3 regions of the Leptolyngbya sp. UWPOB_LEPTO1 genome follow, and region 1 is predicted to be linked to each of the others. Evidence: predicted binding sites of a transcription regulator. Region 1 holds the regulator's gene; each other region holds the start of a gene.

Region 1 (7,743 bases):
GCTCTGCCGTAAAGCCTTGTGGCAGTGGATGTTTACTCAAATCGAAGTTCGCCGCAAAACTCAAAACCCCCGAATTCTCGAAATTCGCCAGCTCTATCAGACCGCACTCGATCGCTATAGTCTCAGCAGCGACGAACGACCGCGCGGCATCAAGATTAAATTGGCTCGCGCCTACACCCGACGCAAAGTTGCAATTCTTCTGTTTGAAGCCCTTGTGAAAGCCGTCGCCCAAAGCTGATATATTGAGTTTAAACATTTTCCAAGACTTAGCGATAAAGGTGAGCCATGGCACAGCGGACTCGGTTGGGAGACATTCTAAAACCTTTAAATTCTGAATACGGTAAAGTTGTACCTGGATGGGGAACCACCCCTTTGATGGGAGTCTTTATGGCACTCTTCTTGGTATTTCTGCTGATCATTCTGCAAATCTATAACCAAGAATTGCTTCTCGATGGCTTTAACGTTGATTGGGGCAACTAAACCCAAAAACGCAATTAGCAAAATCATTCCCGGAGTTTTCCGGGTTTTTTTTTAGGAGCGGGATTGAGGGGAACCCCTACAATAGATCGAATCCCCACTCCCTACTCCACCTTTACTTGACTGACATCAGGAGATCGATATGAACTTCTTCGGCATCGGCTTACCCGAAATGGTACTGATCCTCGTCGTGGCACTCTTAGTCTTTGGTCCCAAAAAACTGCCAGAAATTGGACGCAGTATGGGTAAAGCGATCCGGAGTTTCCAGGACGCTTCTAAAGAATTTGAGAATGAATTCAAACGCGAAGCAGAAAATCTGACTGCCTCGGCTCCACAGACCATGGAAGCAACTTTAGAAGAAAAACCAAAAATCGCCCCGGCAGAAGACCCTCAAACGGTTGAGGAGACTGTCGCTGTCACCCCGATCGAGAAAGAGTCCTAATGTCCTCCGAAGCAACGTCCCCGCAATTGATCGTTGGGCTAGGAAACCCTGGCAGCAAATACGAAAATACTCGTCATAATGTCGGGTTCCTGGCGATCGATCGCTTAGCAAAACTCTGGCAGATTGGACTGTCCGAACATAAAAAATTCCAAGGCTGGTTTGGAGAAGGAATGAGTCCGGTCGGCAAGATTCGCTTGCTGAAACCGACGACTTATATGAATAATTCCGGTCAAGCGATTCGAGCGGTCGTCGATTGGTACAAAATTCCACCCGAAGCGGTGATGGTCATTTACGATGACATGGATTTGCCAGTCGGAAGATTACGATTGCGGTTATCCGGGTCAGCCGGTGGGCAAAATGGAATGAAATCCGCGATCGCTCATCTGGGAACTCAGAAATTTCCTCGCCTAAGAATTGGTATCGGTAGCGCCAAATCGAACGAGAAAGATGCGGTATCTCATGTCTTAGGAACCTTTGCCCCGAATGAGAAAGGTGCGATCGATGAGGTTTTAAACCTCACAGTCAGCGCCGTCGAACTCAGTCTCAAGCAAGGGGTTGAAAAAGCCATGAGCCTTTACAACAATCAATCTGTAGAGTCGAAGTCTGCATCATGAGCAAACGTCTCCCTGAAACCACTGCCCATGTCCGCATTTTGCGCCAGTCCTGGCAACAGGGCAGTATCGAAGGCGAGGTCAGAGCAAACGAATATGAGTGGCAGTTTCACTGGCATTTTCGACGCGGATTGCTGAACATTCAGCCTTCGCTCGGACGAGCCTTGATTAAGGAACCGCTAGGGAGATTTTTGGAAGCGAAAGATTATCAGCTTGAACCGGGTGGGGATTATTCGTTTACGATTCGGGCGGAGTTGTGAACTCCCCCACTCCCTACTCCCCTACTCCTCCACTCACCAACCGCCCTAAATACCGCTCAATCAACAGAATTGCCACAATGTCATCAATCGGTCGCGGCGGCGTTCTCATCCCTTCAGGAATCAGCCGCGCTAGCCCTTTCGGTGGATACATTTGCCAATAGCGATCTCGCGCCTCTAGCGAACTATTGCGCTCATCGACGGTGATAATTCGCATCGGCTCACTGAGATCAGTCTCTAACTTCTGCCGCCAGGTTTTAGAAGAAGTCTGATCACCCATGACCAACAGCGAAATCGGAAACTGACTCCTCAGAGATGAGATCGTCGAAATCGTCTCTTCAGACGAGATCACTTGATGATAATAAATTCGGCGATCGACTCCCATCACTGCGACTCCGCATTTTTGTCGCCCTGGATCAAATCCCAGAATAACGGGCTGTTCCGCCATACTCACCTCTTGCCGTTGTTCTGTCTACAGATTGCTAATTCGATGCCCGCAGCACAACCTGCCCATCCTGCACCGCTACTAATTCTATTTTGAGCGGTCCCGCTGTGTAAGTCACATCCGATGCAACTGCCCGCAATTCAATCGAATTCGGATAGCGGCGAAGCTGATCGATAAAAGATCCCAGACTCAACAGTTTCTCAACCTCTAGTCTGTCATTCATCACCCCTGCGACACGGGCACGGGCATTAGAAGCCGCAATCAAATCTTGTAAGGTTTTCTGAAAATCCTGGGGGGACAGTTTAGACGGTTCCAGCGTTTGAGTCGCGATCGTATCTCCTGCTAAAAAGACAACCTGATTCGGCACCGCACTCATATTCACGACAACGCCTCGGTCGTCACCGAGAACATAATTTGCCCCGGCTTGCACCCGCACCAGATAATCTTTACCATCTTGAATTTGCTGAATGAGGTTTTGCACTTCCGCAATCGGGATTTGCACAATTTGCTGATTGTTCTGCCCCAGGCGAAGCGACTCGATCGCGGTTTGATTTGCCAATTGCAGTAATTGATCGACCGCTGCTTTGGCTCCACCTTGTTCGACGACGCGCACAACACCTGAAGACAGCACTTGTGTCCGAAAAATTGCCAGATCACCTCGGCGAATCTGTTCCACATCTTGCTGAATTTGCTGAACGGCTGCCACGAGAAAAGCTCTCTGCTGTTCCAGGGTTTTCAATTCTGCTTCGCGTTGAGCAATGACTTGATCGCGCTCATTAATTTCGCGATCGCGCTTTTCAATCAGGGCAGTTCGTTCCGCAATTTGCGCATCTCGTTCCGCAATTTGGGCTTTCACCTGATCCCGTTGTTCAATTAACGCCTGCTGCTCAGATTCCAGTTGATTGATTTCGTTGCGGAGCGAGAGTGCTTGCTGAGAAACTGTTTCTAGCTGATTGCGGGTGAGATCTCGCTGCGCTTCTGTCCTGCGAAGTTGGGCATCGGTTTCTCGTTGTCGAGCGACTGAAACTTGAAGATTGGCATTGAGGCGCTTGAGATATTCCTCAATTTGGGCACGTTCCGATCGCGCTTGCTCTAGATCTTTCTCAACCTCAGCTTTTCGCTGATCTGTGGTTTTGAGATCAGCCGTGACTTTATCGAGGTCGCGATTTGTCGCCCGCAAGTCGGCTTGAATTCGCCCGAAGTTCAACACCATCTCTCGAAAGGTGCGACTGGCAAGCAGTAAAACGCCTAACGTAGAGGCAGAAATCAGCGTGCCCGTCAAAATCGTCACGACAACTGCTGTTTGTTTGGGACGGAGATTGAACAAGCTGAGGCGGGCTTTTCCCACGCGCGTTCCTAAGCGATCGCCGACTGTCGCGATCACCCCTCCTAACACCAACACCACCAAAATTAGAATTAGCCCGACATCGGACATGACGCTCCCACAAACCCCTAGACATACTGCACTCTAAGGGCACTTTCAGACTTTGCCTTTCATTATGACTGCTCGCTCTATGATTCGCGTGAGTCACTCAGGACTGAATTCTAATCGAATTAGGTAAATTGTTGACTAAGCGTTACCGGATTATGAACGGTTATTTTTTTCTTGTGAATTGAGATCATTTTGTCCTGACGCAAATCGCCCAGTAAGCGGGTGACTGTGACGCGAGTCGAGCCGATTGCTTCAGCGATCGCTTGGTGAGACAGTTTGAGATCAATCATGATCCCCTCTTGTGAGGGCACACCAAAGTCACGACACAGAATCAGGAGGAAACTAACAAGACGCGATCCCATATCTCGGTGCGCCAGCGTTTCGATCATCATTTCAGTTTGTAAAATTCTCGACGACAAGCCTTTCAGCATCAGCATTGAGAGTTCGGGATTGTCTTTGAGCGCTTTTTCAACTTGTTCGATCGGAACAGACAGCAATTCGACAGGGGTGAAGGCAACTGCGTGATAAAAGCGATCGGCACGTTGTCCTGTGATCAGAGAAAGCACCCCGAACACGCTGTTTTCTCGCAGCAGCGCGACGGTAATTTCTTCTCCTGCCTCGTACACCCGTGAGAGTTTAACCGCACCCTTGACGAGAAAGTAGACCCGCTCCGCCGGATCGCCCGGAAAGAAGATGGTCTTACCGCGTTCAAACGTCTCTACAACAGGAGGATATGCTCCCCCTCCAATCTGACGAAACATCGCTGCAAGCGGTTTATCCTTGGTCACTACCATTTCTTTCCTTGTCGTATCGAGTGAAGCTGGGAAGTCTAACAGTCTATGTAAGCAATCGATGACTTTAGACCACTAAAACTGAGTCTATGATCTGTTTTAGTGTCGTAAACTACAATTTCGCTTTGATCTTCAGAAAACTCAGTAAATTCTCTAAGAAGAAGGCGCAATTTCGAGTCGATCTACTGGAATCTTCTGGGCAGACCCAATAATTTCCACAGATCATACCGTGAAAGCACGAATATTCTAGGACGAGGCATTAAGGAATCATGAAGGATTCCGAACCAGAATCAGAGAGGATTCGCTGGCAGAAAAACCGAACTGAGAAATGACGCAATTCGATCCTCGATTCGCCAAGCTTGGGACGATCGCGTCAGCGAGGAGCAGTTCGAGAGGGATCCCTTTCTGCTATCCTCATAAATGCTTTACACGGTAGAAGACCATGCTAGACCTGACTGGAAAGAACGCACTTGTAACGGGAATCGCGAACAACCGCTCGATCGCATGGGGCATCGCTCAGCAGCTACACAAAGCAGGCGCAAATATTGGCATCACCTATCTACCGGATGCAACCGGCAAAGCGGAAAAGAAAGTTGCCGACTTGACCGAGCCGCTCAATCCCAGTTTGTTCTTGCCGTTGAACGTGCAAGATGACGCACAGATTGAGAGCGCATTCAATACCGTGAAAGACAAATGGGGCAAGTTGGATATTCTGATCCACTGTCTCGCATTTGCTAGCAAAGATGATTTATCCGGCGATTTCTCCAAAACGTCGCGCGCGGGTTATTCGCTGGCGTTGGATATCAGTTCTTACTCGCTGGTGCAACTAGCTGGAGCCGCAAAACCTCTAATGAGCGAAGGCGGTAGTATCGTGACGCTGACTTACCTCGGTGGTGTGAAAGTCATCCCGAACTATAACGTCATGGGAATTGCCAAGGCAGCATTGGAAATGAACGTGCGCTACCTCGCAAATGAGTTAGGGCAGAACAATATTCGAGTCAATGCGATTTCAGCAGGTCCGATTCGGACATTGGCTTCCTCGGCAGTCGGTGGCATTCTCGATATGATTCACCACGTTGAAGAAGTTGCGCCGTTACGTCGAACGGTGACGCAGATCGAAGTCGGGAATACCGCAGCATTTCTCTGTAGTGATCTATCAAGCGGGATCACGGGTCAGGTGATCTACGTCGATGCAGGCTACGAAATTATGGGGATGACGGGATCGAAGCCCACTGCTGGATAGCAATTAGACGATAGGAGATGTGCCGTGCCCAATTTTGAAACTTTGCAAAATCGAGACTACACCTTGATTTTGGATAAAAGTGGCAGTATGTCTACCAATGATCAAATTGGGGGCGGCAGTCGTTGGGAAGCAGCCCAAGAATCAACGCTGGCACTGGCGCGCAAATGCGAGCAGTTTGATCCCGATGGTATTACGGTTTATACGTTTTCTAGCCGATTCAGACGGTACGAGAATGTGACGACGAGCAAAGTCGCACAGATTTTTATGGAAAACGATCCGGTTGGCTCGACCAATCTGGCAGCAGTGTTGCGGGATGCCACCGAAGATTATTTTCGCCGCAAAGCCACAGGACAGAGCAAAACTGGAGAAACCATTTTAGTCATTACCGATGGTGAGCCGGACGATCGTCGAGCTGTGATTGAAGCGATCGTGCAAGCGACACAGAAAATGGAACGCGATGAAGAATTAGCCATTTCTTTTATTCAAGTTGGCTCAGACGCCAGTGCGACAAAATTCTTGAAGGTTCTCGACGATCAGCTTCAAAGTGTAGGAGCAAAGTTTGATATCTGCGACACGGTGACGATGGATGATATGGCAGATATGAGTTTGGCAGAAGTGTTGTTGAATGCGATCGTAGATTAGCACGCTAAAACAGCGATTAAGTTTAGGCAGAATGAGCAGCGATCGAGCCTAAAATCGCAAGCCCAGTCAATCGACTCGATGCACCCAATTGGTCAGTCGCAGCAGCAATACCCTACCTGAAGGAATAGCCAGGAAACCACAACGAAAAGCTCCGAACCTCATCGGGATACCGACCCGCGTCGCAAAACTGATGACGGTTCTCGATAAGTATAATTGCTCTTCGTTTTAAGCTGACCAATGTTGCAGCCTTGATCCAGTTTTTAATGAAATCGTCACCTTAATGACACTTCAATTTCATATCTGAAAAGTAGCCTAAAATGTCCCCATTTTTTCACAATAAATTGTGGATTGAACTGTCAGAATGAAATCCATAGACCAGTTGATGGATACGGGGTTTGGCTCACTGGAACATTCTCTAAATGCGCAAGTCAGAAATCATAACAGCAGCACTTAAAAAAGTACGGTTATCCCTCTCTAGAGACTCTATCCAACTGTAAATCAAACCGTCATTATAGAAGAATCAATTCACCAAGTTTTAAATGAAGTTTTAGGGTAATGCCCATGTCTTGCAATTTACTTTGGAAAGCTAAATATTTGCTGAAATTCCTGAGTAATTTCCCTGTAAGGCTCTTTACTTTATTTAGAATTCGTCTTATCATTAAGTAAAGTCGAAACGACTTCGATTTAGAGTCCTGAACCTCACCGCTACACTTTCGGCTGTTCGTGCTTGTACCCCTTATTTTGTAAGCGTGCTAAAGATTTATCCCCCTTCCCAGGGTGGAGTTAAACAGCATTTCATTCCTGTATCGGCTTGGAATCGATTCGAGTTTGTTGTCTAAAGTTTTCATTTCACGGAGTTGACTGCACATGGCTACTGCCAATACCAAATCTAAATCCACTCCTAGCCCCACCTATACGGCTGATATGGTGCGGACGTATCTGCATGAGATTGGTCGTGTGCCGATGTTGACACACGAGCAAGAGATTCTCTACGGGAAGCAGGTTCAGCAGATGATGACCTTGCAAGAGAAGAAAGAAAAGCTTGAGAAGAAGCTGGGTCACGCGCCGACGCAGCAGGAGTTTTCTGAGCATGTTCATCTCAGTGATTCTGAGTTGAATGGTATTTTTCAACGGGGTCGTCGCGCTAAGCAGAAGATGATCGAAGCGAATCTTCGCCTGGTTGTGTCGATCGCGAAGAAGTATCAGAAGCGTAATTTAGAGTTCTTGGATTTGATTCAAGAAGGCTCACTTGGCTTAGAGCGTGGCGTAGAGAAGTTTGATCCGACTCGTGGGTACAAGTTCTCGACGTATGCGTACTGGTGGATTCGTCAGGCGATTACAAGAGCGATCGCTCAGCAAGCCCGGACGATTCGATTACCGATTCACATTACGGAGAAGCTGAA
Region 2 (7,743 bases), on a different contig from region 1:
CATTTGTAAAAATACTTACTTACTTTTAACAAAAAAGAAAATTAGTTGGGACAATGATCCGTAGAAACCCCGCTTTATGTTTTTTAATCCTGGTACAAACTTCTATGAGGATTTCAGAGATTGAACTTTTGTCCAACCTTCTATCGAATTCCACCGCTGGAAATGAAAGATCACTCATTTGGGTGAAACGCTTTTTCAGCGTTCATTTGATTAAATTGCTAAATATTTCCTTTTTGTTTAAATCTTTTTCTTTTCATCATGCGCGTTGTCAACTTAGCACGTCTCACCTCTACTTCATCCAATTTCTTCGCCTGCTAGGACATCAACGATTCACTTCAAAAAGCTTCTATCCTCATCTGTCCATCCGCTTCGATCTGGTAACCTTGTGGAAATGTCGAATCATACACTTCCTGACAAACTCGTACGAATTGGCTCCGTGGAAATCAGCCTGAGTCAATCGGAAGAACTGTTCCGAGCTTATGTCGAAACTGCCAACGATATGGTTTACACCGTTGACTTGACAGGAACTCTGACCTACATGAATTCCTATGGTCAAAAACTGCTGGGATGTCCTAGAGACGAAATCTTAGGACGATCGTATTTAGATTTTGTCTCCCCGCTTTATCGCGAAAAAACAATGCAAGCGTTCGCGAATTTAATGCAGACCGGAGAGTTGAGAGATTTTGAGTTTGTGCTGACGACAGCAGTGGGCACAGAGATTTTTCTAGAAGTAAATGGAAAACTCCTCTGCCGCGATGGCGAACTCATCGGCGGTATAGGAATTGGGCGAGATGTGACGGAAAGAAAGCGGATTGAAAAACAGTTAAAAATCTTTTCTCGCGCAGTTGAATCCGCCTATGACAGTACCGTAATTACGGATTTGAACGGAGAAATTATCTACACAAATTCTGCGGCGAGCCGAATTTTTAACTGGCAAACCGACATGATGATCGGGGCACATGCTGCAATTTTTTACCCCGAGAAAAAGCAGACCGAAGAGTTAATTAAACAAGCAATCTCAGGCGGTTGGAGCGGTGAAGTCATTTGTAATCGTCGCAACGGCGAATCTTTTCCTGCTCTGGTTTCCGTCAGTCCGGTCTTGGATGAACGTAATCGCCCAACCGCAGTTTCAATGATTACCCGTGACATCACGGTGCAGAAACGAACAGAAGACGAACTTGCCACAAAGAACGATGAGTTAGAACGGGCAAGCCAGATGAAGTCGGACTTTTTGGCGAACATGTCACACGAGTTGCGCACTCCACTGACTTCGATTTTGGGCTTTTCGTCGATTTTGCAAAAACAAATCTTCGGCGGTCTGAATTCAAAACAACAGATCTACATTCATCAGATCTATCAAAGCGGTCAGCATTTGCTAGGCTTGATCAATGATGTCTTAGACTTGTCGAAAGTCGAGGCAGGACAGTTGCGCTTAGAACTCGCGCCGCTCGTCGTCGATGAAATTTGCGAGAAAACCTTGGGGTTTGTCAGTGAACAGGCTCGCATAAAAAATTTGACCGTGAACTATGAGATCCAGCCGGATCTAGAACCCTTGATGGCAGACGAATTGCGGCTGCGCCAGATGCTACTGAACTTGCTCTCGAATGCGATTAAGTTCTCGAACGAAGATCATGAAATCGGACTGAGCGTGAAACTCAATGGCGAGTTTCTAGATTTCACCGTTTGGGATCAAGGGATTGGAATTGCAGAAGACAAACAGCATCTCTTGTTCAAACCCTTTCAGCAGGTCGATGGCTCATTGTCTCGTAAGCACGAAGGCACAGGTTTAGGGTTAGCGTTGACCAAGAAACTCGCTGAACTTCACGCTGGAACGGTGCTCATGCACTCGAAGGAAGGAGAAGGAAGTCAGTTTACGATTCGCTTACCGATGAATCTTCAGCATCCGGCAACGGTTGGAACGATTGCGATCGAACCCAATCGTCGCTGATTCAAATATCCGTTCGGCATTCTGCATCTTAATGGTGGAGAGATCGCGCAAACTGTGCGAATCGATGGAACGGAGCAAAACGGTATTCCAAAGTACGAATCGCCCTCAACCAAATGTGATAAAGCTGACAATCAGTTGAGTCTTGAGGGCAAAGTGCATGAGTGGTTTAGGTGGATTGAATAAATCTCCAAAGGGTGTTGTATTGGGACTGGTGCAGCTACAGCTTCCAAATGTTGTCACGCCCGACGATCTTGCGGCTCAGACCGATCGCATTTGCCAAATGGTCAGCAAAGCCCGTCGTAATATGCCCAGTATGGATTTAGTCGTCTTTCCAGAGTATTCCCTACACGGACTCTCGATGGACACAAATCCAAAAATTATGTGCCGAATCGATGGTCCAGAAGTTCAAGCCTTCCAAGCCGCCTGCCGAGAAAATCGCATTTGGGGATGCTTCTCGATCATGGAGTACAACCCACACGGCAATCCCTACAATAGCGGCATCATTATCGACGACCAAGGCGAATTGAAACTCTACTACCGGAAACTGCATCCTTGGGTTCCGGTTGAGCCTTGGGAACCTGGAAATCTGGGAATTCCGGTCTGTGAAGGACCGAATGGCAGCACGCTTGCGTTAATTATCTGCCACGACGGCATGTTCCCAGAAATGGCGCGCGAATGTGCTTACAAGGGTGCGGAAATCATGATTCGTACCGCAGGATATACCGCTCCAATCCGCCACAGTTGGCAAATTACCAACCAGGCGAATGCGTTTTGTAATCTGATCTACACCGCATCTGTGTGTATGTGCGGCACAGATGGCACATTTGACTCGATGGGCGAAGGTATGTTTGTCAATTTCGACGGAATGCCCTTAGTGATGGGCAGCCATCGACCGGATGAAATTATCACAGCCGAATTGCGTCCCGATCTGGTGCGAGAAGCTCGGAGACACTGGAGCGTCGAAAACAATATTTACCAATTTGGGCATCGCGGCTATGTCGCGGTGAAAGGCGGAGCACAGGATTGCCCCTACACCTACATGAAAGACTTGGTGAATGAATCGTATCGCCTGCCTTGGGAAGATGAAGTGATTCACACCGATGGCACAAGCTGCGGATTTGACGCGCCAACGCGATCGTATCAAGGCGAAGAATTACCAACTTCAGTCACCAGAGGTTAAATCATGGGACGGTATGTAGAGGCTGAGCCTTATCAATATCCATTCAATGGCGATTTACGCCCTGAGAATACGGCTCTGATTGTGATTGATATGCAGACAGATTTCTGCGGTAAGGGCGGTTATGTGGACAAGATGGGCTATGACCTGTCTCTGACGCGCGCTCCGATCGAACCGATTCGCAACCTCCTCAAAGTGATGCGAGACTTGAATTACACAATTCTGCACACTCGCGAAGGACATCGCCCGGATCTCTCAGATTTGCCAGAAAATAAACGCTGGCGATCGCAACAAATCGGAGCCGGAATTGGCGATCCGGGACCTTGTGGGCGAATTTTGGTTCGAGGAGAGTCAGGTTGGGAGATTATTCCTGAACTCGCTCCATTACCCGGAGAAGTGATCATTGATAAACCCGGAAAAGGATCATTTTATGCCACTGATCTCGATTTGGTTTTGCACCGTAAAGGCATACAAAACTTGATCCTGTCCGGCATTACCACTGATGTCTGTGTGCATACAACCATGAGAGATGCCAACGATCGAGGATATGAATGTTTGTTACTGTCCGATTGTACGGGTGCAACGGACTATGGCAACCATCTAGCCGCGCTGAACATGGTCAAAATGCAGGGCGGTGTGTTTGGGGCGGTTGCCGATTCGACAGCATTGATTTCTGCGATCGCGTGAGCCTCTGCTCAGGCATCGCAAGATACGTGTTGAACAATACAAAAGCGAGTAGAAAAATCGATTTCAATACGATGGCAATTAACTTCTGTGAGGAGGAACGATGAGCAGTCAGGATTCACCGCGATCGCGCATTTCCCGCCGTCAAGTCATACGCGGATTGTTAGCGACCGGGGCATTTGGTGCAACTTCAAAGCTCTGGGTTGGCTGTACCCCAGCGAACGATTCTTCAACATCTAGTAGCAGCCCCCCCGCAGGCAAAGAACTTGTAATGGGGTTTATCTACGTCGGTCCTAAAGACGATTTTGGCTATAATCAAGCCCACTTCCAGGGAAAAGAAGGTGTCCAAGGTGTGAAAGTCGTCGATCAAGCCAGCGTGCCTGAAACGACCGAAGTACAAGAAGCAATGCGGAACATGATCGAGCAGGACAAAGCAACCGTTCTGTTTCCCACCTCATTCGGCTATTTTGACCCGCATATTCTTAAACTCGCCACCGATTATCCAGAAGTACAATTTTTCCACTGTGGCGCAATGTATGATGCAGCCAAGCATCCCAAGAATGTCGGCAGCTATTTTGGTTACATTGATGAAGCGCAGTATGTTGCAGGCGTGGTTGCCGGGCATATGAGCAAAACCGGAAAGTTAGGTTTTGTGGCAGCAAAACCAATTCCACAAGTGCTTCGCAACATCAATAGTTTTACCCTGGGAGCGCGAAGCGTTAAGCCAACAATTACAACCCAGGTGATTTTTACCGGGGACTGGTCTTTGCCAGTAAAAGAAGCGGAAGCGACCAACAGTTTGATTGACCAAGGGGCAGATGTGATTACTTGCCATGTAGACAGTCCGAAAGTTGTGATAGAAACGGCAGAGAAACGCGGGGCGTTTACATCTGGCTATCACGCCAATCAGGCAGCACTTGCGCCGAAAGGCTATCTGACGGGTGCAGAGTGGGATTGGACGAAGGTGTATTCCGATTACGTCAAGATGATTCAAGAAGGTAAAACCTTGATGAATGGAGGGATTCCGCATTTGCTGCGCGGCGGATATAAGGATGGATTTGTGAAGATTTCGGCATTTGGACCGGCGGTATCTGAGACTGCGAAGAAGGACGCAGAAGCCGCGAGGGACAAAATGAAGGCGGGTTCGCTAGTCATTTACAAAGGCGGACTCAAAGATAATACGGGTAAAGAGGTTGTCCCTGCTGGAAAAGACTATGCGACAACTGCGATCGAGCTTGAATCGATGAACTGGCTCGTAGAAGGGGTCGTTGGTAAAACGGCTTAGCAGTCTCGCTCAAGCTAGAGATTTGTTAGATCTGCGACGTTTCTAGAAAAAATGAGATCCTGATACTAAATTGGTTTGATTTGGTTACAAATCAATTCGGTGTCAGGATTTCGAGTGCAATGGGTGAAGTCGTTTAGAGTGATAAAGACTTTCTTTTTGCAATCCAGAACGATGAGTTGGATGAATTTGGTTTGGCTAGCTGGCGGCTTGGGAATTGGATTTGTGGGGGGTTGGTGGGCGAAGCGATCGTCTAAAGTCGCATCCTCTACTCCCGATCGCACATTGGAATTGGCGTATCAATCCGCACTCGAACTTGCGCAATTCAAGGCAGGATTTTTAGCCCGCACTTCCCACGAGTTACGATCGCCCTTAAGTGGATTAATCGGTTCGCAGCAATTAGTTCTAGGCGATCTCTGCGAATCGCCTGAAGAGGAGCGCGAATTTATTGAACAGGCGAACCTATCCGCTTTAAAGCTCGTGAAATTATTGGATGAAGTCATCCATGTTTCTAAAGTCGAATATGGAACCAGCCCATTAGACTTTCAGTCTGTTTCCGTCAGTGATGTGTTTGACAATGTATTTTCTTTAACGCATCTATTAGCAGAGAACCGGAATTTGCGATTTCAAATCGTGTTACCAGAACCCGATCTGGATGTGTTTGTCGATCGCAAAACGCTAGAGCAGATTTTAGTCAGTTTGATCAGTAGCGCGATCGCAACAATGCAGGAAGGCACGCTCAAGCTCTCAGCTCACATAGAATCCGAATTTGCAGTGATTGAGCTAGAAGATCAGCGACCGATCGAGGTATGGCGAGAAGCGATCGATCTGCTCAAAGCCGAAGCTCCAAAAGATTTAGACCCACCTTCTCTGGGATTTCGCCTGCTGATGAACCAAACTTTGGTCGAGGTGATGAACGGTCGGTTAGAGTTAGGAAAGTTGAACGAAACCGTCACACAACTGCGGTGCGTTCTTCCTCGAAATGCGGTTCAATCTTAGGCATGGATTCACTCATCGGTCAGACAATTTCAAACGGCAAGTACACCCTGCAAGAAGAGATCGGGCGGGGAGGATTTGGCATTACCTTCAAAGCCGTTCATCACTTTTTGGATCAAACCGTCGTGATCAAAACGCTGAATGAAGCTTTGAAGGCAGAGAAAAACTTTGCCGATTTTCAGCGCAAATTCCAAGATGAAGCCCGACGGCTTGCGACTTGTATTCATCCCAATATTGTCCGGGTCAGCGACTTTTTTGTTGAAAACGATCGCGCTTACATGGTGATGGATTACATTCCAGGGCAGACCTTGGAAGACTTAGTCTTTCCTGATCGACCGCTGCCCGAAGCGATCGCAATTCGCTACATCCATCAAATCGGCTCAGCCCTTGAAGTCGTTCACCGCAACGGTCTGCTGCATCGAGATATCAAGCCGCAAAACATCATTTTGCATGAGAAAACTCAAGAAGCAATTCTCATCGACTTTGGAATTGCACGAGAATTTACACCGAATCAAACCCAAACTCACACGCAAATGATGTCGGTCGGATATGCACCAATCGAACAGTATTTTGCTCAAGAAAAACGCAGTCCTGCTAGTGATGTTTACGGTTTAGCAGCAACCCTGTATGCATTAGTCACCGCCAGAATTCCGACGGCATCAATTTTACGCGATCACGAACAGATGCCCGAACCCAGAGAGTTAGAACCTTCGATCAGCCCAGGCGTGAATCAAGCCATCCTGCGCGGAATGGCGATGAATGCCAGCGATCGACCTGCGACGATCGCGCAATGGCTAGAGCTATTGCCCCTGTCTAGCCCAACGGTGACTCAGCTTAGCTCAACGGTGACTCAGCCCCCTAAACCGGGAACTGCTGCAACCGTTGTCGTGCTGCCTGCGCGTGAACCGATGACGACGATCGCGAAACCGGGATTGCGAGTCGTTTGGCTCCTTGCTGCTTTATCAGGATTAACGCTCACTGGAGTCGCGATCGCGATTCTCTGGTGGCAATCCCGCCAAACCCCGGCACCACAACTTACGCTCAATTCCCCAAGCCCCTTGCCCTCGGTTTCTCCTACCCCTTCTGCACCACCGAAACCTACGCCTTCTGAAACACCAAAACCCAAACCGAGCGTTGCTGCATCGCCCACTCCGACACCCGCACCCCAGCCTGTGCGGATCGATCCATCCCTGCCAGCGCCGATTACAGAAGAATCTCCCACTGCCTCTCGAGCCAATCCGAGTCGCGTTCCAGGCTTTGCTGTTGGCACTTCAGAACGAGAGGTGCGAGCCGCACTAGGAGAGCCTGCCCAAACGAAACCGGGCTATTGGCAAAATACTCGCAGCGTTTTGTATGAGGTTGTTCCCGATCGCATTACCTTGGCATATTTATACGATCGCAATAGTAACCAAGTCAGACAAACTGAAGCCTCCTTTGCTCAAGCTGTGGATAATTTGACCATGCAAGTCACAGTCAATGGCATGTTAGGCAGTGAAGCAAATCCAGAAGTGATTGAGGCGTTGAAGCGAGTGTATCGCAGACAGAGCAATCTCCATAATTTCCAACAGGGCAATCTGCAAGGAGTCATTGCCCGGAATGAACAAGATCGGATTTATGTGGGCGTTTGGGAGGCAGGCTTGCATGACTAATATCCGC
Region 3 (7,743 bases), on a different contig from region 1:
CTGAAATTACTTTCCCCGAATCTGCGATCGCGGCACAAGTGAGTTACCTGCTCTGCTCTATAGTTACCACAAGTAAAACATTGAGATGAGCACAAGGTTAGAGGGCTTTCTAACAAATTGTTAAAACATCCGCTGAGATTGAAGCAAGGCATCACTCCTAGAAGCCTTCCACCTTTCATCACTTAAATTTGCAAAAGATTTTGCTTTCTCTCATTCTGCTTGTCTACTCTTGCAGCAATCATTACTAGCTCAAATGAAAAGCTCGATCGTAAGTGCTGTTTGCTTTACTAGGATGTCTACTTCGAGGTTAGGGCCAGTAGTTACTGCTCAAGTTAGTTTAGGATCTGAATCGGTTCTGTCTCGCTCCTAAACTGCAAGCTAGAACAAGACAGAACACGGATTTTTTTGCGCTCACCCTATCAAGAAGAACGAGTTCAGACGCTCAGCGAGAATTCTGGACGGTTAGCGAACCGCATTCTACTTATACCTTCGTATGCGTCACTTCTACTACGGTATGCACATTTCCTCGGGGCGTGTAGTCCGCCTTAATCGAGATTTCTAACGGATCACACGCTGCCACAATGTCATCTAGAATTTGATTCGCCGCTTCTTCGTGAGAAATATAGCGATCGCGATAACTATTGATATACAGCTTAATTGCTTTCAGTTCGACGACGCGCTGATCCGGAACATAGCTCACATAGATCGTCGCAAAATCGGGATAGCCAGAAAACGGACACTTACAGGTAAACTCTGGCAGCGTAATATTGATCGTATAACGCCGTCCGGGTCTAGGATTCGGGAAAGTTATTAGACTTCCCTCTTCGATCAGGCGTTCGCCATACTTTACTTCGGGATGGTCTTGCGCTTGCGTCATAGCCTATGAAATTGAATGAACTGACTGATCTTAGCAATCGAATTTGCACGGAGGCACGATCGCGTCTCAAGTTTTTTGAGTACTTGATCTCCGCAATCCCCGAAATTCGTTCACAAAATCGTTTCTTTTTGAAAAAATCTTGACTAAAAATGCGTTGCTTGATTCAATTGCAGCTATTCTGAGGGCATCACAATTTCTCGCTGTTTTGTCAGATTACTCTCGCTGTTATGAACCCCATGATGCAGAAAACACCTAATCGATCGATCAATTTGCCGCCTCAAGCTCCTGCAACCGGATATGCCCCTTCTGTACCGATTTCAGTTTACCGCGAGGTGATTGCTGAGCTTCAAGCTACAAAGAACTCGGTGGAAGCCATGAAGATTCAAAACCAGCAATTGGCAAAACAGAATCAGCAATTGCGGCAAGAAATTGAACGCACGGTACAAGCAGCACTCCAACTCCGCCAAGTCTCCAATGCAATGCCGGGAATTAATCCTGCTGCACCACCCGCACCTCGTCTCGACTTGATGCCCGAAGTCGAAGCTGCATCCTTCCAAATCCCGGTCATGCCACCCCGCATCCCCGTTGCTCCCAAACCAGAACCCATTCCAGCGAGTCTCGAATTTCCTGAAGAGAAGCTGGTAATCGAAGAAGATAGCAAGCCCCGGCGCAAAATTAAGCCAGAACAAGACACTCATTTTGAACTCAGCGGTTGGATGTTGGGCTTGGTCATCGCTTTGATCGTCGTGACTGCTTTCGGCGCTGGCTTCTTGCTGGTGCGTCCTTTGCTGAGTCCTTCATCAAAATAAATTCTCGAATGTAACCAATAGCAACCCGAAATTACGAATTACAACTGATGAATTCCGATTTTGAGTGGCTCATGCGACACTCAAAAATACTATTACAATCGGCGAGGCGGGTAATGATCGGTAGCGATCGTTACAAAATTCTCTTCACCAGAAATGATAGATAGTCTCATGCCCGAATTATAGAGATCACGATTAAGGAGTGTAAGCGCTTGAAAAAGGTTGAAGCGATTGTTCGCCCATTTAAACTCGACGAAGTCAAAATTGCATTAGTCAATGCTGGAATCGTGGGAATGACGGTTTCTGAAGTCCGAGGCTTTGGACGGCAGAAAGGTCAGACCGAACGGTATCGCGGTTCTGAATATACGGTTGAGTTTTTACAGAAGCTCAAAATTGAAATTGTGGTGGAAGATGATCAAGTAGACATGGTGGTTGACAAAATCATTGTGGCGGCTCGAACCGGAGAAATCGGGGACGGGAAGATCTTTATCACACCTGTTGAACAAGTAGTTCGGATTCGTACCGGCGAAAAGAACTTTGAAGCGGTTTAAAAACACGAACCTTCCGAGTTTTTGAAACACTCAGAAGGCTTGCTTCGCTGTGAAGGCGATCCGAATCTGGATCGCCTTTATATTTATTGAACGGGTTTCAGCCGAGTCAATTTCAACTTAAAGGGGCCGCCCGCCGTTTCTCCGAAAGCTTTGACTCGAACGATGTAATTCGCATTGCGCGTGATGCGAGTAAATAAGAGCGAATTCGTTGTCCCATCTGGACCATCATCATTCTCGGCAACGGTTGTCCCTTGTGAGGTCATCAGCGTGACGATCGTATCAAAACTATCCGAAGACAAATCGATCGCCACTTGTTCTCCCGCCTGCAAAGTCACCACATAATCGCGTGCGAAATTGCCTTGCCCGGTGGGAATATCGGCATCCGTTAAGCGATCGTTAATCTCTTTTCCAGGAGCCAGCGGGATTGGCGCATAGGAGCGAGTCGATTGAGCCATTGCGGCGGTCGTCATCAAAACCGCAATTGGAGCCGCACAAAGCCAAGCCATCCATCCTTTCATAACCGTTCCTTTCCTTACTGTGCTTGGTTTAAGTTTTTCTCTAAGGTAGCAAGATCGACTGCCCCTGAAAATGCACGACCATTCATGGCAAAGAACGGAGTACCAGAAATTCCAAGCTGTTCTGCAAGTTGAAGATCTTTTTCAATCGTGGTTTCTGCCGCTTGAGACGCGCGATCGCGATTAAACTTCGCCACATCCAACCCCAGAGTCTTGGCAATCTCTGGATAAATCGCCTCATTCAGCTGTTTCTGCTGCGCAAACAAAGCATCATGATATTGCCAGAATTTGCCCTGTTGCTGAGCCGCCCAAGCCGCTTTTGCTGCCGGTAGGGCTTGATCATGAATACTCGTCAGCGGCAAATGTTTATAAACCAGAGTGACGCGATCTTTGTACTTGTCTACAAACTGGCTCACCGTGCCTGCTGCTGCTTGGCAGTAAGGACATTGAAAATCAGAAAACTCCACCAAGACAGCCTGACCGTTGCCTTTCGTGGGAGACTGAGCGATCACCGATTTTGGATTCTGCTGGAGATCGCGGAGAAACGACTGTTGAACTTTTTGTTGTTCTTGTTGTTGTTCGCGTTGATAAGCTTGTACCGAATCCAGAATTGCCTGGGGATTTTTGCGAATCACTTGCAGGACTTGTTCTTCAAATTTTGGATCAATCTTGCTATCTGCCTGCACTGGCAAAGAGCAACTGATTAACATCAGACACAATATAACCAAGCCCGCGAATTGTTTCAGCCTTCTCATCACGATTCCGTCTCAAATCTGTCCTCGCACTATAGCTTAACTTCAGACTTCCGAGACGCATGAACCCGCAAAAGTTCGAGATTCAATGTGTCATTAGGCTCAACTTGAGTAACAATAGTAAAGGTGCGATCGCATTGGCGGTCAGGCTGTCGTGTAACTATGAGCGACACTCGACCTGTCAACATGTTCGTACAGGCGCTTTTCGAGACTTGAAATTCCGAATCGATTGATTTTGGTCAACTTCGGGAGTTCAACCTCATAGAGCCAATGCTAAGTGCGCAGCTTCCTATCTGTTAAAACTGGGAATCGGCTTGTTGATTAATCGGAACTGATTCGAGCTTCGGTTCCGGTGAAGTGACGACTTCAGAGCCATTTGCACACCCCACGCAGAACACACGAGGACAAATCGCTTCATGGAATTCTCGATCGCTGAGTTACTCGCTAACTTCACAGATGATAAATTAGTGGCTCCAAAAGCTCTCGAAAAAAAGCTGGAATGCCATGATGAACCGAGCCTAAGACGCTTACAGATCGCACTAGACGCACTCGAAAAAATCGGAGTGCTCGTGAAGGAACGGGGCAAATATCGTCGAGTGCCAGAAGAAGGCGTAGTGGAAGGAAAGTTACGCTGTTCAAGCAAGGGATTCTGCTTCGCGATTCAAGATGTCGAAGGATCAGAAGATATCTACATTCGCGAAAGCCAACTGAATCATGCTTGGAATGGCGATCGCGTTTTGGTGCGAGTGACGAAGGAAGGCAGTCGTCGTCGCAGTCCAGAAGGCGAAGTCAGATTAATTTTAGAACGGGCAAATCCCTCGGTTCTGGCTCGCATTAAAAAGAGCGAAAGTGGAGAATTTCGAGCCGTTCCCCTCGACGATCGCTTATTGTTTGAACTGCAAGTCAATGAAAATGGCATCCAACTCGATAATGCGATCGATCATTTGGCACATGTGCAGGTCAAACGCTATCCGATCGGGCAACATGCCCCCCTCGGTAAAGTCGCAAAAGTCTTAGGCGCAGATGATGACGCAGCCGATATTGATATTGTCTGCTGCAAACACGATTTGCCGCGCGAATTTCCTGAAACGGTTTTAGCCGCAGCAAAAGAGTTGCCGACTAAATTGACCAAAGCGGAATTAAAAAATCGAGTTGATTTACGCAATTTGACCACGCTGACGATCAAATCCAGCGACGAAGATAGCGCCGATGATGCGATTACCTTAGAGAAGACGAAAGCAGGCGGCAACTGGCGCTTGGGCATTCATATTGCAGATGTCGCGCACTATGTTGGATCAGGTTCGCCGCTCGATCGCGAAGCTCAGCGTCGAGGCGCTTCGGTCTATCTGAGTGAATTAGTCGTCCCGATGCTGCCCGAACAGATCACCGATAATCTCTGTTCGCTTCAGCCTGGAAAAGATCGACTTGCCGTTTCAGTGCTGATTACACTCGATGATCAAGGTGGCGTGCTGGAATTCGAGATTCAGCCCACAGTGATTAATGTCGATTACAAGTTGAGTTATCACCAAGCAGAAGAAATTCTCAAAGACAATCACACAGAAGAATTGAAGCAGTTTGAGCCAATTTTTGAACTGTTGGCGCAGCTCGATAAGCTGAGTCATGCGATCAAAGACCAGCGGCGACAACGAGGCGCATTTGAACTCAATCTGCCAGAAAAAATTTATGCGCGTCCTGACGGTTCAGAATCGCCAGAAGAAACGGATAAATTTACGTTTAGCAAGTTTCACTACGATGATGAAGGCGTATTAGGTGCAGTGGTTGTTTCTGCAACGCTCCCGATTCACTCGATGATCGTTGAACTGATGTTGCTGGCAAATCAAACCGTTGCATCTCATTTGATTGCACTCGGAGTTCCTAGCGTTTACCGCGTGCATCCCACCCCTGATCCAGAAGAGGTGCAGGAATTGGTGAAACTAGCAGTCAGCATGGGCATCGAACTGAAGCTAGAAAACGAAGAAGAAGTTCGCCCACAAGACTATCAGAATTTCACTCATGCCTTTGCAGAATCGAATGCAGAACGAGTTTTGACTTACTTGTTGCTTTCGACCATGAAACCTGCATTCTACAGTTCTCAGCCGAAACCACATTTTGGCTTGTCATTAGAGCAAGGCTATACGCACTTTACGTCTCCCGTGCGGCGCTATCCTGATTTGCTCGTGCATCGCGCCTTACATGCGGTCTTTGAAGCAGGACGCGATCGTCGGTCTTCGCGCGTGAAAGATAGTGTTGATTTACGCCATAGCTCTTGTCACGGAGAGATTAATTGGAACGTGCTGCCGACCGATGTGCATCAAGAGTTGGAAAGCCATTTCGGTGCAGTCGTTGTGCATGTGAGTGAACGCGAGAAAGTGGCTCAAGACGCAGAAAACGATCTCGAAGGTTTGAAGAAAGCCGAGTTGATGAAAGAGCGCACAGGCGAAATCTTCCACGGATTGATTACGGGTGTTCAATCATATGGATTGTTTGTCGAACTCGAAGAATTGCTCGTCGAAGGTCTCGTGCATGTGAGTTCGCTCAAAGATGATTGGTACGAGTTTCGATCGCGCCAGCAAACCCTGGTAGGACGCAAGAATCGCAAGCAGTATCGACTTGGCGATCGCATTGAAGTTCAAGTCAAGAGCGTCGATTACTACCGCCAGCAGATTGACCTGATTGCAGTCGGCGGTGGCAGTGAGGCGACCGACGAAGAATTTGAATCCGAAGAGCGATCTGAGTTTCAACCTGAACCTGCCCTCCCCGATGAGGAGTTTAGTGAGGAATAATAAGAGATGCGGGCATGTCCCGCATTTTTTATTTAGGTATTCTCTGTGGTCAATCGTCCTATCATTCTTGGTGTTTCTGGGGCTTCAGGCTTAATTTATGCCGTCCGAGCTTTGAAGTACCTTTTGTCAGCAGATTACGCGATCGAGCTTGTCGCATCGAAAGCAACTTATATGGTGTGGCAGGAAGAAACAGGAATGCGGATGCCACCAGACCCAATCCAGCAGGAGCAATTTTGGCGCGATCAAGCGGGAGTCGAAACTGCTGGAAAATTGAACTGTCATCCTTGGGGAAATGTCGGTGCGAATATTGCCAGTGGGTCGTTTCGGACATTGGGCATGTTGGTTATGCCTTGCAGTATGAGCACCGTCGGAAAATTAGCGACGGGGTTGAGTTCAGATTTGCTAGAACGCGCAGCCGATGTGCAGTTGAAAGAGGGACGTAAGCTAGTCATTGTGCCGAGAGAAACCCCGTTTAGTTTGATTCATTTGCGGAATTTGACGGCTTTAGCAGAAGCAGGAGCGCGGATTGTTCCGGCAATTCCAGCTTGGTATCATCGTCCGCAGACGATCGAGGATTTAGTCGATTTTGTGGTAGCACGGGCGTTAGATCAGTTTGAGATTGATTGTGTACCACTGGAGCGGTGGAAGGAAGAGGGTGGGGAGTAGGGAGTGGGGAGTGGGGAGATTGTGCAAGAACAGTTAATTGTTTTCACTCGGTATCCTGAAGCGGGCAAAGCTAAAACTCGTCTCATTCCAGCACTCGGAGAAGTTGGAGCTGCTGAACTGCATCGACAAATGACCGAAAGAACGATCGAGAAATGCCGCAGCCTCAAGTGCCAGCTCTGCATTTATTTCACAGGTGGGACTTTAGAACAGATGCAAGATTGGCTTGGATATGATCTTTGCTATTACCCACAGCATTCTGGAGATTTAGGCGATCGCTTAACTCATGCATTTCAAACGGCATTTGATCAGGGTGCAAAATCAGCGATCGCGATTGGCACAGACTGTCCTAACCTCACATCCGAACTCTTAACGCTAGCATTTTCCAATCTAAAAACTCATCCGATCACGATCGGTGGTGCAACTGATGGCGGATATTACTTGATTGGATGCAATCGGTTTGTGCCTGATGTGTTTCAAAATATTCAATGGAGTACAGACATCGTATTTCAACAAACGATAGAAATTGTCAAACGATTGGGATTGTCGATCGCTGAACTTCCCATTTTGCACGACATCGATCGTCCCGAAGATTTGCAATATCTCACATGAAAATTTCGATCGTCATTCCCGTTCTCAACGAAGCTCGTCACCTGCCAAACACGCTATCGATCCAAGCGACAGATATCGAAATGATTATCGTAGATGGAGGTAGTCAAGATGAAACCGTTGCCATTGCTCAATCTTTTGGGGTGAAAGTTCTCCAATCTCATCCCGGTCGTGCCACTCAAATGAA

The links. The regulator NtcA, encoded in region 1, controls nitrogen genes in cyanobacteria. The targets are predictions, from matches to a motif close to TTTGTANNNNNNNNTACAAA.
Region 2: J0L70_RS13670 (BMP family ABC transporter substrate-binding protein) is a predicted target of NtcA. The motif match lies at 3,836-3,855, and genes of this name have one in related genera.
Region 3: J0L70_RS03275 (P-II family nitrogen regulator) is a predicted target of NtcA. The motif match lies at 1,804-1,823, and genes of this name have one in related genera.

Annotation. Positions count from the first base shown of each region.
Region 1 covers NZ_JAFLCJ010000001.1:255,250-262,992, forward strand. Annotated here, with positions in the region: gene J0L70_RS01130 (hypothetical protein) at 1-238, shown strand, start outside; gene psbH (photosystem II reaction center phosphoprotein PsbH) at 286-480, shown strand; gene J0L70_RS01140 (TatA/E family twin arginine-targeting protein translocase) at 620-919, shown strand; gene pth (aminoacyl-tRNA hydrolase) at 919-1,533, shown strand; gene J0L70_RS01150 (DUF3146 family protein) at 1,530-1,790, shown strand; gene J0L70_RS01155 (RuvC family protein) at 1,804-2,235, opposite strand; gene J0L70_RS01160 (DUF3084 family protein) at 2,270-3,667, opposite strand; gene ntcA (global nitrogen regulator NtcA) at 3,787-4,458, opposite strand; gene fabI (enoyl-ACP reductase FabI) at 4,898-5,698, shown strand; gene J0L70_RS01175 (vWA domain-containing protein) at 5,723-6,340, shown strand; gene J0L70_RS01180 (RNA polymerase sigma factor, RpoD/SigA family) at 7,208-7,743, shown strand, end outside.
Region 2 covers NZ_JAFLCJ010000008.1:10,097-17,839, forward strand. Annotated here, with positions in the region: gene J0L70_RS13655 (sensor histidine kinase) at 392-1,948, shown strand; gene J0L70_RS13660 (formamidase) at 2,106-3,128, shown strand; gene biuH (biuret amidohydrolase) at 3,132-3,812, shown strand; gene J0L70_RS13670 (BMP family ABC transporter substrate-binding protein) at 3,913-5,094, shown strand; gene J0L70_RS13675 (sensor histidine kinase) at 5,266-6,090, shown strand; gene J0L70_RS13680 (serine/threonine protein kinase) at 6,093-7,736, shown strand; gene J0L70_RS13685 (M15 family metallopeptidase) at 7,733-7,743, opposite strand, start outside.
Region 3 covers NZ_JAFLCJ010000002.1:77,084-84,826, reverse strand. Annotated here, with positions in the region: gene queF (preQ(1) synthase) at 482-877, opposite strand; gene J0L70_RS03280 (hypothetical protein) at 1,114-1,686, shown strand; gene J0L70_RS03275 (P-II family nitrogen regulator) at 1,896-2,234, shown strand; gene J0L70_RS03270 (PPC domain-containing protein) at 2,318-2,752, opposite strand; gene J0L70_RS03265 (DsbA family protein) at 2,767-3,459, opposite strand; gene J0L70_RS03260 (ribonuclease R family protein) at 3,918-6,284, shown strand; gene J0L70_RS03255 (flavin prenyltransferase UbiX) at 6,330-6,950, shown strand; gene J0L70_RS03250 (TIGR04282 family arsenosugar biosynthesis glycosyltransferase) at 6,972-7,559, shown strand; gene J0L70_RS03245 (TIGR04283 family arsenosugar biosynthesis glycosyltransferase) at 7,556-7,743, shown strand, end outside.